DNA from 3 places in the Qipengyuania aurantiaca genome. Region 1 is predicted to be linked to each of the others. Evidence: predicted binding sites of a transcription regulator. Region 1 holds the regulator's gene; each other region holds the start of a gene.
The links. The regulator LexA, encoded in region 1, represses DNA repair genes until DNA is damaged. The targets are predictions, from matches to a motif close to GTTCCNCNCTTGTTCT.
Positions count from the first base shown of each region.

Region 2: a site for LexA is predicted at 1,156-1,171, ahead of K3148_RS00070 (putative DNA modification/repair radical SAM protein). Genes of this name have one in related genera too.
Region 3: a site for LexA is predicted at 1,347-1,362, ahead of K3148_RS07225 (S24 family peptidase). Genes of this name have one in related genera too.

Region 1 covers NZ_CP081295.1:2,585,468-2,588,744, reverse strand. Annotated here, with positions in the region: gene K3148_RS12620 (ComEC/Rec2 family competence protein) at 1-1,512, shown strand, start outside; gene lexA (transcriptional repressor LexA) at 1,562-2,254, opposite strand; gene moaC (cyclic pyranopterin monophosphate synthase MoaC) at 2,394-2,867, opposite strand; gene trpC (indole-3-glycerol phosphate synthase TrpC) at 3,039-3,277, opposite strand, start outside.
Region 2 covers NZ_CP081295.1:14,445-17,721, reverse strand. Annotated here, with positions in the region: gene K3148_RS00080 (PilZ domain-containing protein) at 1-211, opposite strand, end outside; gene K3148_RS00075 (phosphoribosyl-AMP cyclohydrolase) at 354-953, opposite strand; gene K3148_RS00070 (putative DNA modification/repair radical SAM protein) at 1,174-2,418, shown strand; gene K3148_RS00065 (UdgX family uracil-DNA binding protein) at 2,415-3,277, shown strand, end outside.
Region 3 covers NZ_CP081295.1:1,479,013-1,482,289, reverse strand. Annotated here, with positions in the region: gene K3148_RS07230 (DUF499 family protein) at 1-1,101, shown strand, start outside; gene K3148_RS07225 (S24 family peptidase) at 1,431-2,066, shown strand; gene K3148_RS07220 (HNH endonuclease) at 2,077-2,985, opposite strand; gene mobF (MobF family relaxase) at 3,058-3,277, opposite strand, start outside.

The sequences.
Region 1 (3,277 bases):
CTCGTAGGCGAGATCGAGATTGTGGAGGAGGCCGGGAAGGACACAGGGCTTATCGCGAGGGCGCAGCGCTTCTTGTCCGCCCATGTCCGGGACAATCTCGACGGATCGGCGGGCAGCATCGCCGCTGCGTTTGCCAGCGGGGATCGCGGCGCCATCGCGGAGGATAACGAAGTCGCCATGCGGGACGCGGGGCTTACTCACCTCTTGGCGATCAGCGGTCTGCATGTGAGTGCAGTGATTGCTGCGGCCTATTTCCTTGCGATCAAGCTCTTTGCACTGTCGCCATGGATCACCCTTAGGTTGCGATTGCCCCTTGTCGCCGCCGCATTCGCGGCGTTCGCGGGTATTGGTTACACCTTGCTGACCGGGGCGCAGGTGCCGACGGTGAGGAGTTGCATCGGGGCGATCCTGGTACTCATAGCGCTCGCGCTCGGGCGCGAGCCGTTGTCGCTACGCATGGTTGCAGTTGCCGCTGCGGTCGTGCTCCTGCTCTGGCCGGAGACGTTGGTTGGGCCCAGCTTCCAGATGAGCTTTGCGGCGGTTCTCGCTATCGTCGCTTTGCACAACGCGCGCCCGGTGAAAGACTTTCTTGCCCCGCGCGAAGAGAGCCGGACGCGATGGCTCTCAAGGCGGATGCTGATGCTCTTTGTGACCGGTTTGGTGATCGAGATTGCGCTGATGCCGATCGTGCTTTTCCACTTCCACCGCGCGGGCTTGTACGGGGCCTTTGCCAACGTCCTGGCGATCCCGCTCGTGACATTCGTGTCGATGCCCCTGATTGCCGCCGCGCTGCTGTTCGACCTGGTCGGATTGGGCGCGCCGTTCTGGTGGCTCGCCGGCCAGTCGCTCGACCTGCTTTTGCTGCTCGCGCATACCACCTCAGCGCAACCGGGGGCGGTGAAGCTGGTGCCGCATATCGGGTTGTTCACGGTGCTCCTGTTCGTCGCGGGCGGTCTTTGGCTGGCCTTGTGGCGCGGGAGGGCGCGCTTGCTCGGGTTGTTGCCTGCTGCGGTCGGCGGTCTTTTGCTGGCAACGGCATCGGCGCCCGACGTTCTTATTTCGCGTGATGGGCGGGATGTGGGGCTGGTCGATCGTGACGGTCGTCTCTTCATGCTGCGGGACAAGCCGGGCTCCTTTGGGCACGACAGCCTTGCAGAACTGGCGGGAGTCGAAGCGGCGTCGATGCCCATGGCCAACTGGCCTGGGGCGCGGTGCAGTGCCGACTTCTGCACCCTGCCGATGGAGGGCGGCGAGCGGGTCTGGCATCTCTTGGTTGCCCGCAGCCGGGAGCGGCTCGACGAGCGGGAGCTGGCCGCGGCGTGCGAGAGGGCTGATCTAGTGATCGCCGACCGCTGGTTGCCGCGCAGTTGCCAGCCGCGTTGGCTCAAAGCGGACGGACGCTTTCTGAAGGAGCGTGGAGGAACCGTTATCGACTTGGAGGCCGGAGGGGTCGAGACTGTGTCAATGCATCAAGGCGAGCATGGCTGGTGGAAAGGCGGCTTGGACGACTAAGGGGCGCTTCCGCAGGAACGCCCCCTGGTCAATTCTCGCCACCTCATGCTTAGTGATACCGGCGCAAAAGGCCAGCAAGCTTGCCCTGCACTTTTACCCGACCTGCTTCGTAGACCTGCGGCTCATAGGCCCCATTGGCGGGATCGAGGCGCACCATGGCGCCTTCCTTGCGCAGGTATTTGAGCGTCGCTTCCTCGTTATCCACGAGCGCCACCACGATCTCGCCATCGCGTGCGGTTTCGGCGCGTTTTACGAGGGCGAAGTCGCCATCGAAAATCCCGGCCTCGATCATGGAATCGCCGCTGACTTCGAGCGCGTAGTGATCGCCCGGGCCGAGCAGGGCCGCGGGGACTGGCATCGAAGCCTGCCCCTCGATTGCCTCGATCGGAGCACCGGCGGCAATCCGTCCGTGCAGCGGCACTTCTATGATGTCGTTGGCGGGTTCCGGAGCCGCCGCCTTCGGAGCGTGCGCCGCGACGACCGTGTCGTTGGCGGGTGCTGCCGGCTTGGACGGGCTGGTGACCGAATCCTCGGGTAGCTTGATCACTTCCAGCGCGCGCGCCCGGTTGGGCAGGCGGCGGATGAAGCCGCGTTCTTCCAAGGCGGAAATCAGGCGATGCACGCCCGACTTGCTCTTGAGATCGAGCGCTTCTTTCATCTCTTCGAACGAAGGCGAAATGCCGGTTTCTTCCAGCTTCTGCTGGATGAAGCGGATCAGTTCGTGCTGCTTGGCAGTCAGCATCGGGTTCTCCCCATGGTCCTTGTCACATTATCTGTTCACAACCCTGTGAACGAATGTGGAACAATTAGGCAACCATTTCTGCCAAGTCAAGCAATCCCGCCGTTTTGGAGGCAGTTGGGCAAGAACAGGCGTTCCCGTTTCAGTCCGCTGCGCGCCATTCGCCGGACTTGCCGCCGCTCTTGGCAAGGAGGCGGACACCCTCGATCACCATACCGCGATCGAGCGCCTTGCCCATGTCGTAGAGCGTGAGCAGAGCGACGCTGGCGGCGGTCATTGCCTCCATTTCGACACCGGTCCTTCCGATCAATCCGGCCTTGGCGGTGACGCGGATCGCGTCCGATTCGCGCTCGAACTCGATGGTCACGCTTTCCAGCCCGAGAGGATGGCAAAGCGGGATGAGTTCGCCGGTCTTCTTGGCGGCCATGATGCCGGCAATCCGTGCCGTGGCGAGGGCATCGCCCTTGGGTACATCGCCAGCGAGCATCGCCTCGAGCGCATCGGTCCGCATCCGAATCCGCCCCTCGGCCGTGGCCGTACGCTCGGTTTCGGGCTTTGCACTCACGTCAACCATGCGCGCCGCGCCGTTCTCGTCGAGATGAGTAAGTCTGTTCATCGAACGACCCCGTAAAGCTGAACGATGGAGCGCATGGAGCACGGTCCTGGCGAAGAAAACTTCACCGTCGCGGCAAGGTGCTTTTGCGAGCCTTCTGCCGCCGCCAATGAGTGTCTGGAGATCGAGTTCATGGCCACTGCATGCCACAGTTTCCCACGGTAGGACAGGGCATCAGCCTTCGAGCAAGCGGCGAGTTCCCGCCTCGACATCGTCCTGCCGCATGAGGCTTTCGCCGACGAGGAAGCTCCGCACGCCCGAACGGGCGAGCCGCTGGCAATCGTCGTGCGTGAAGATACCGCTTTCCCCAACCAGCAAGCGATCGGTCGGAGCAAGCCGTGCAAGTTCCTCCGTCGTGGCAAGATCAGTCTCGAAGGTCTTGAGATTGCGGTTATTCACCCCGAGAAGGCGTG
Region 2 (3,277 bases), 250 kb from region 1:
ACTCGTAATCGCCCCATGCAAGCAGACCCGACACGCCTTCTTGCGGGGGATTGGCGGTTTCGAAACGTGCGCCAGCTTCCGACAAATCGGAAAGGCGCCCGTCGCGGTTTCCGCCGAGCATCTTGAGCTGGGCAGGGCAATCGACAGTGTAGCGCTGTACGGTACGACGTTCATCCTGGTTCGTCTGGGGAAGTCGTTGGAAAAGCGCCACGCGGTCAAACTCCTTTGTCGGTCCATCCGGCGTAGGGCAGGCTGGTGAATCTGACCTATATGGACAGGGTTAATTCCACGTAAGATTCAGCGCGCCGAGCCAGAAAAGGGCGGGCCCGGAGGCCCGCCCTGGCGTCTTCAGTTCAGTTCGCGCTGTAGGGCATCGAACTGTGGTGCAAGACGATGTCGAGTTCGCCATCCGCTCCGCGTTCGTAAGCGAAAGAGTATTCGACCTTCGTCTCGTTCCCATCGGTGCCGGTGAAGTAGTAATTGCCCATGGCCACGGCCATGTCGCCGCTGTCGGAAATGACCGTGCCGTTGTTCTCCCAGCGCACGGCGGTGAAGGGCGCGATGGCGAAGCCGCCGTCTTCCGTGCCTTCTGTGCCGACGAAATAGCTCAGGGCTTCAGTTTCACTCTCGCGGAACTGGTCTTCGGCAGCCAGAGTGGGCTTGAAGAGGATCGTTTGCCCGTCGCCATAGGCGTAGTGCGTGGCGATATGTTCTTGCGCGCTGGCGCGGTAATCGCCTCCATCGGTAAAGGTTTGGCCGATGGCGACGATGCCTTCGCCCCACGCCTTTTGCGCTTCGGCGACTTCGGCCTCGGTGATTGGAAGGCTGGCGTCCGAATTGGTTGCGGTATCGGCCGATGCGTTATCCGTGTCCGCCTCCATGGCTGCTTCTCCGCAGGCGGCGAGCGTCAGGGTGCTGGCGGCAAGAGCGGAGGCTGCAAAAATCGTTTTCATGATATTTCCCTTCTGTCGGCAAAATGCCGGTGTTGTTCACGAGAAGGGTGGTTGATATTCGGCCGCCCCTCTCAAACTGCGTCCGACATCGCGAGCGCCTGAAGCGCGCGCCAGAGGGGCCCGGTCCGCGTGAAAAATACGGGTGTCCAATTTCTTTGTTCCCGCGGCGATTGTGCCTTTTGTTATTGGCGAATCCAACATTGGAACATATATAGAACGCATGGCCGCGCAGACTGTCCTCCAGAAGCTCGAAATTCTCGCCGATGCGGCGAAATACGATGCGTCCTGTGCGTCCTCCGGCACGGCGAAGAAGAACAGCCTTGGCGGGAGGGGTATCGGCTCGACCGAAGGGATGGGCATCTGCCACGCCTATGCGCCCGATGGCCGCTGCATCTCGCTGCTCAAGATACTGCTGACCAACCACTGCGTGTTCGACTGCCATTACTGCGTCAATCGCAAGAGCTCGAACGTGGCGCGGGCGCGCTTCACACCGCAGGAGGTGGTCGACCTGACGCTCGCCTTCTACCGCCGCAATTATATCGAGGGGCTGTTCCTCTCCTCCGGCATCGTGAAGAACTCCAACCACACGATGGAGCAGATCGTCGAAGTCGCGCGGATTTTGCGCGAAGAGCATGATTTTCGCGGCTACATCCACTTGAAGACCATCCCCGAGGCCGATCCGGAAATCGTCCATCAGGCGGGGCTCTATGCCGACCGTGTCTCGATCAATGTCGAACTGCCGACCGACAGCGGCCTTACCCGCCTCGCGCCCGACAAGGATGCGCGGCAGATTGAAGGCGCGATGGGCAAGGTGAAATCCGATCTCGTCGAGGCGAAGGATGCGAGGAAGCGCTTCAAGCACGCCCCGCGTTTCGCGCCCGCCGGCCAGTCGACGCAGATGATCGTTGGGGCCGATGCCGCGACCGATGCCGACATCGTGGGCAAGGCGAGCCGGCTCTACGACAATTTCCGCCTGCGCCGCGTTTATTACAGCGCCTTCTCGCCCATTCCCGATGCCAGCGCGGTGCTGCCGCTGAAACGCCCACCGCTGATCCGCGAACACCGGCTCTACCAGTCCGACTGGCTGATGCGTTTCTACGGGTACAAGCCGACCGATGTGATGCAGGCGACCGAGGCGGACGGCAATTTGCCGCTCGATATCGATCCCAAGCTCGCCTGGGCGCTCAAGTTTCGCGAGGCTTTCCCAGTCGATGTGAACCGCGCGAGCAAGGAGCAATTGCTGCGCGTCCCCGGCCTCGGCGTGAAGGCGGTTGGCAAGATTTTGGCGAGCCGCCGTCACCGCGCGCTGCGTCTCGATGATGTGGCCCTGCTCACCCAGTCGATCACCAAGGTGCGGCCTTTCATCGTGACCGTCGACTGGCGCCCGATCACGCTAACCGACCGCGCCGATTTGCGCAGCCTGCTCGCGCCCAGGACCGAGCAGTTGGAGCTGTTTGCCGCATGACCGCGCTCCAGCACGTCAAACTCGGCACTTATTACGTGGTGCATCTGCCGGAAGCCGACGACTTCGACTTCTGGCGCGAGCGGGCGCGTGCGCTGGTCCAGTGCGATGTGCCGCCCGACCGGATTGCATGGGTCGAGCCGGGCGGTAGCGGCGACCTCTTCGCGCATGGCGAGCGGCGCATGCCCGTGCCACCGATGGATGCGAAGCCGGTGCGCGCCAACCGGCGCTTCGTGAGCCTTGCGAAGAATACCATCCTCCATTCCGACCCCGAGCGCTTCGCGCTGCTCTACCGCCTGCTCTGGCGGCTCCAGTCGAACCCGCGAATGATGGAGGACAAGGCCGACCTCGACGTTCGCCGGGTGGAGGAACTCGACAAGAATGTCCGGCGCGACAGCCACAAGATGCACGCCTTCGTCCGTTTCCGGCTGGTGGAGAGCGAGGACGAGGAAGTGGGCGAGCACTACGTCGCCTGGTTCGAGCCCGAGCACCACATCCTGCGCGCCAATGCAGGCTTCTTCATGCGGCGCTTTTCGAACATGCGCTGGTCGATCCTGACCCCGCGCGGAAGCCTGCACTGGGATACCGAGACCATGTCCGAAGGCCCGCCCGCCGAGCGTCACGACGCGCCCGGCGGCGATCCGATGGAGGATCTCTGGCGCACCTATTACGCCTCCATCTTCAACCCCGCGCGGCTGAAAATCGGCGCAATGCTGAAGGAGATGCCGAAGAAATACTGGAAGAATATGCCCGAGGCTGCGCTCATCCCCGACCTCATCGCGGGCGCGCAGGGGCGTGAGGCGAAGATGGTTGAGAAGGGCGCGCTGGAATTCGAGGAACGCCCCGATACGCTCGAGGCGAT
Region 3 (3,277 bases), 1.1 Mb from region 1:
GTGCTGGGTGTGTCTCATGCCCACAACGGCCGCGAAGGATCCGATGCCCAGGTCGAAGCGAAGGACATCTTGATGCAGCGCGGTTCTACGCCGCGTGTCTATCGTAACACCTTGGTGTTTTTGAGTGCGGAAGCGCGGCAACTCGATGGGCTGAAGGACGCTGTTCGGTCGGCCCTCGCCTGGGAATCGATCGTCAAGGATGACAAACGCCTCGACCTGAAAAAGAGCGACATTGCCCTAGCGGAAGCGAAGCTTGCCGAAGCCAAGGACACGATGAAGACCCGGCTTCGCGAATGCTGGTGTTACCTCATCTACCCGCACCAGGAAGATGCGCAGTCGGATGTCGAATGGTCTTCGAGCAAAATCCCGGCGCAGGATGGGCTTTTGTCTAGAGCCAGCAAAAAGCTAGCGAGCGATGAGGGACTCTTGCCGGAATTGGGCCCCACGAGGCTAGACCGCGATTTGCAACGCTATATCTGGAACGGCAAACCGCACCTGCTTTTGCGGGATCTGTGGGAGTATCTCAACCGGTACACCTACCTCCCAAGGCTCAAAGACCAAACGGTGCTCGTCAAAGCCGTGCAGGCGGCTGTCTCAGGGATGCTGCCTGGGCCATTTGCATATGCTGAAAAGTGGGACGAAAATGGCGAGAGCTATCTTGGGCTCCTGATCGATAAGGCATCGAGCCCGCACATCGTTGTTGATCGCGACAGCGTCCTAATCAAACCAGACGTCGCGGAAGCTCATCGGCCCACACCAACCAATCCTGGAGAGACGTCCTCAGAAGAAGGCACTCCCGGGAGTGAATCTGGCCCGACAACGCAGGACGAAGAACAAACAACCACAACCGAGTCGAGCGAAAAGGAAAAGCTCCCGACACGGTTCAATGGAACGGTCATGATTTCTCCGGATCGGCCGGCTCGTGACATCCATCAGATCGTCGAAGCCATCGTCGAACAGCTCACGACCATTCCGGGTAGTGAGGTCTCGTTGAAGCTGGAGATCGATGCGGAAGTAGCGAGCGGTCTCGACCGATCCAAAGTTCGGACGTTGATGGAGAATGCGGCAACGCTTGGCTTCATCGACAAGGATATCCGATAGCCGCGATTGTGAAGGGGTGTGGGCGCCAAGTGCTGCGTCAGCGATTTGGCTGATCAGCCAAGTAGCGCTCCACCTTCTCTACGGTTCGTCGGCGCGGCCTGCGGCCACACCTTAGATCAAGCACGAAGCGCGGATCGCCAACGGCCCGACGACCGAACCGTGTCGCCGACATGTGCGATTCCTTCAAATGCCTCTCAATGCGATCCAGCAATTTCATGGCCTTCCTCGACTCACTCAACCCTTGTGTTCCTGTTTTGTTCTTATTAGGAAGGTTCCATCGAGTCTAGGAGATTTCCTTCTCTCCTGAGACCGTCAGAAGGAACGACACGATGGAACATGTCAGAGAGGAGCTCGATCGCCTGATCCAGCAGCGACGGCTCGGATATTCCTCGATCTCGCGGATGATCGGACGAAACTCGTCCTATATTCAGCAGTTCATCAAGCGTGGATCGCCGCGCAAGCTGGATGATGATGACCGGCGCACGCTTGCCAGCTTCTTCGGGGTCGACGAGCAAGTGCTTGGCGGACCGCCCGCACCCATGCGTGACGGGTTGATCGAAATACCCGTGCTCAATGTCGATGCATCGGCAGGCTTTGGAGCGATTGCCGAAAGCGAGACCGCCCATACCCGTTTCGGTTTCGACGAACGCTGGCTTGGCCGGTTGACCCGGGCAAAGAGCGCCAGCCTTTCGATCATCCACGTCCTGGGCGACTCCATGGAGCCGACACTCAGCGATGGCGACGAGGTGCTGGTCGATGCATCGGACCAGGGCTCGCGGCTACGCGACGGTATTTACGTCCTGCGCGCCGACGATGCGCTGGTGGTCAAGCGCGTGACGCTCAAGCCCGGTGGCCGCAAGATCACCATCAGCAGTGATAATTCGGCCTATCCCAGCTGGGATGATGTCGACCGGTCTGAGATTCAGGTGGTCGGCCGTGTCATCTGGTTCGGACGCGCTGTCTGATCCTACCGCATCAGAACCCCGCAAAACGCGCGCGATGCTTGGCAACAAAGTCCGGACGGGGGTGATCCCTCGGATCGACCGGAAGCCTGATCTTCTGTCCTGAAGGTGGGAAGAGCTTCAAAAGGTCGGACGGCACCTTGTTATGCGATACGAGCAGGCACAGGTTATCGTCGAATGTGATGAGATGTCGGTCGAACAGCCAATGGGCCGTAGCCGAGAGTGCCACGCCGTTGGGTACGATGTCGGGTCCGCCATCGGCGACGGACCAGATATGGGCCGCCTGTGCCTCAGCTTTCCCGCCACCATTAATGATCCGCAATCCCGTGACGGCGCAGGTGCTGTCATAAGCATCGAGCACCTGATTGCGGAAACTGGCGGCACGGATCTTCTTGTTCACCAGGATCTGATCGATCCGGCGTTCCCCAAAATCATCGGCCAGCAGCGCGGCGGTCGCATCGTCGATGTACCGCTCGTCGAGCTCGAGCCTGATCCGGTTGTCCGGGTCGAGCGTCTCGCTCAGCCCCTGATTGACGATGGCGACGAAATCATCGCCGTCGAGCATGCGCACCGATTTGCCGCGCAGCGTCCTTCCGGCATCGCCAGGACGGGCCATGTCGCGCAGGAAGCGTTCGGCAAAGCGTCCGTCCTTATCGCGGTAGGAGACTGCATCATCGAAGGGTAGATAGTCCCTGACGCGCGCGTAGTAATGGGTTGGATCAGCCTCATCGGGATCGATCCGCTCAACGAATGCGGTCGCGATATAAGCCATCCGACCGCCCGATACGCGGGTTTCGCGATAGAGGATCCAGTCGTTCTCGATCTGGCGGGCGTGAGGAAGATATTGCGAGGGGAAATGATACCGCTCGGTAATGAGGTCGTCGTAGCGCGAATTGCCGCTGATCTCGAATACACCCTTCACCGGCAACGCTCCGCACTTCTCTCGAACAGGCATCGTGCCTGGTAACGCGGAAATCGTCCAGGTTGTCGGTGATCAAATGCCGATTTCGAAAGGCTTTACCCTTTCCTTGGTGAGTTCGGGCTTGTCCCTTGCAGGCGAAGCGCTGCCCACATCCTTGTTTTGCGAAAGCCCCTTGGCAGCTGCCACTTTGAGCCTTTGCGTTACTTCGAGGGCCGATGCTTTCTCGCCGCTGTTGGACTTAATAGCCCGGCCGAGTTTCTCGGCATTATCTGCAATCAGCGTAAGGCCGTCG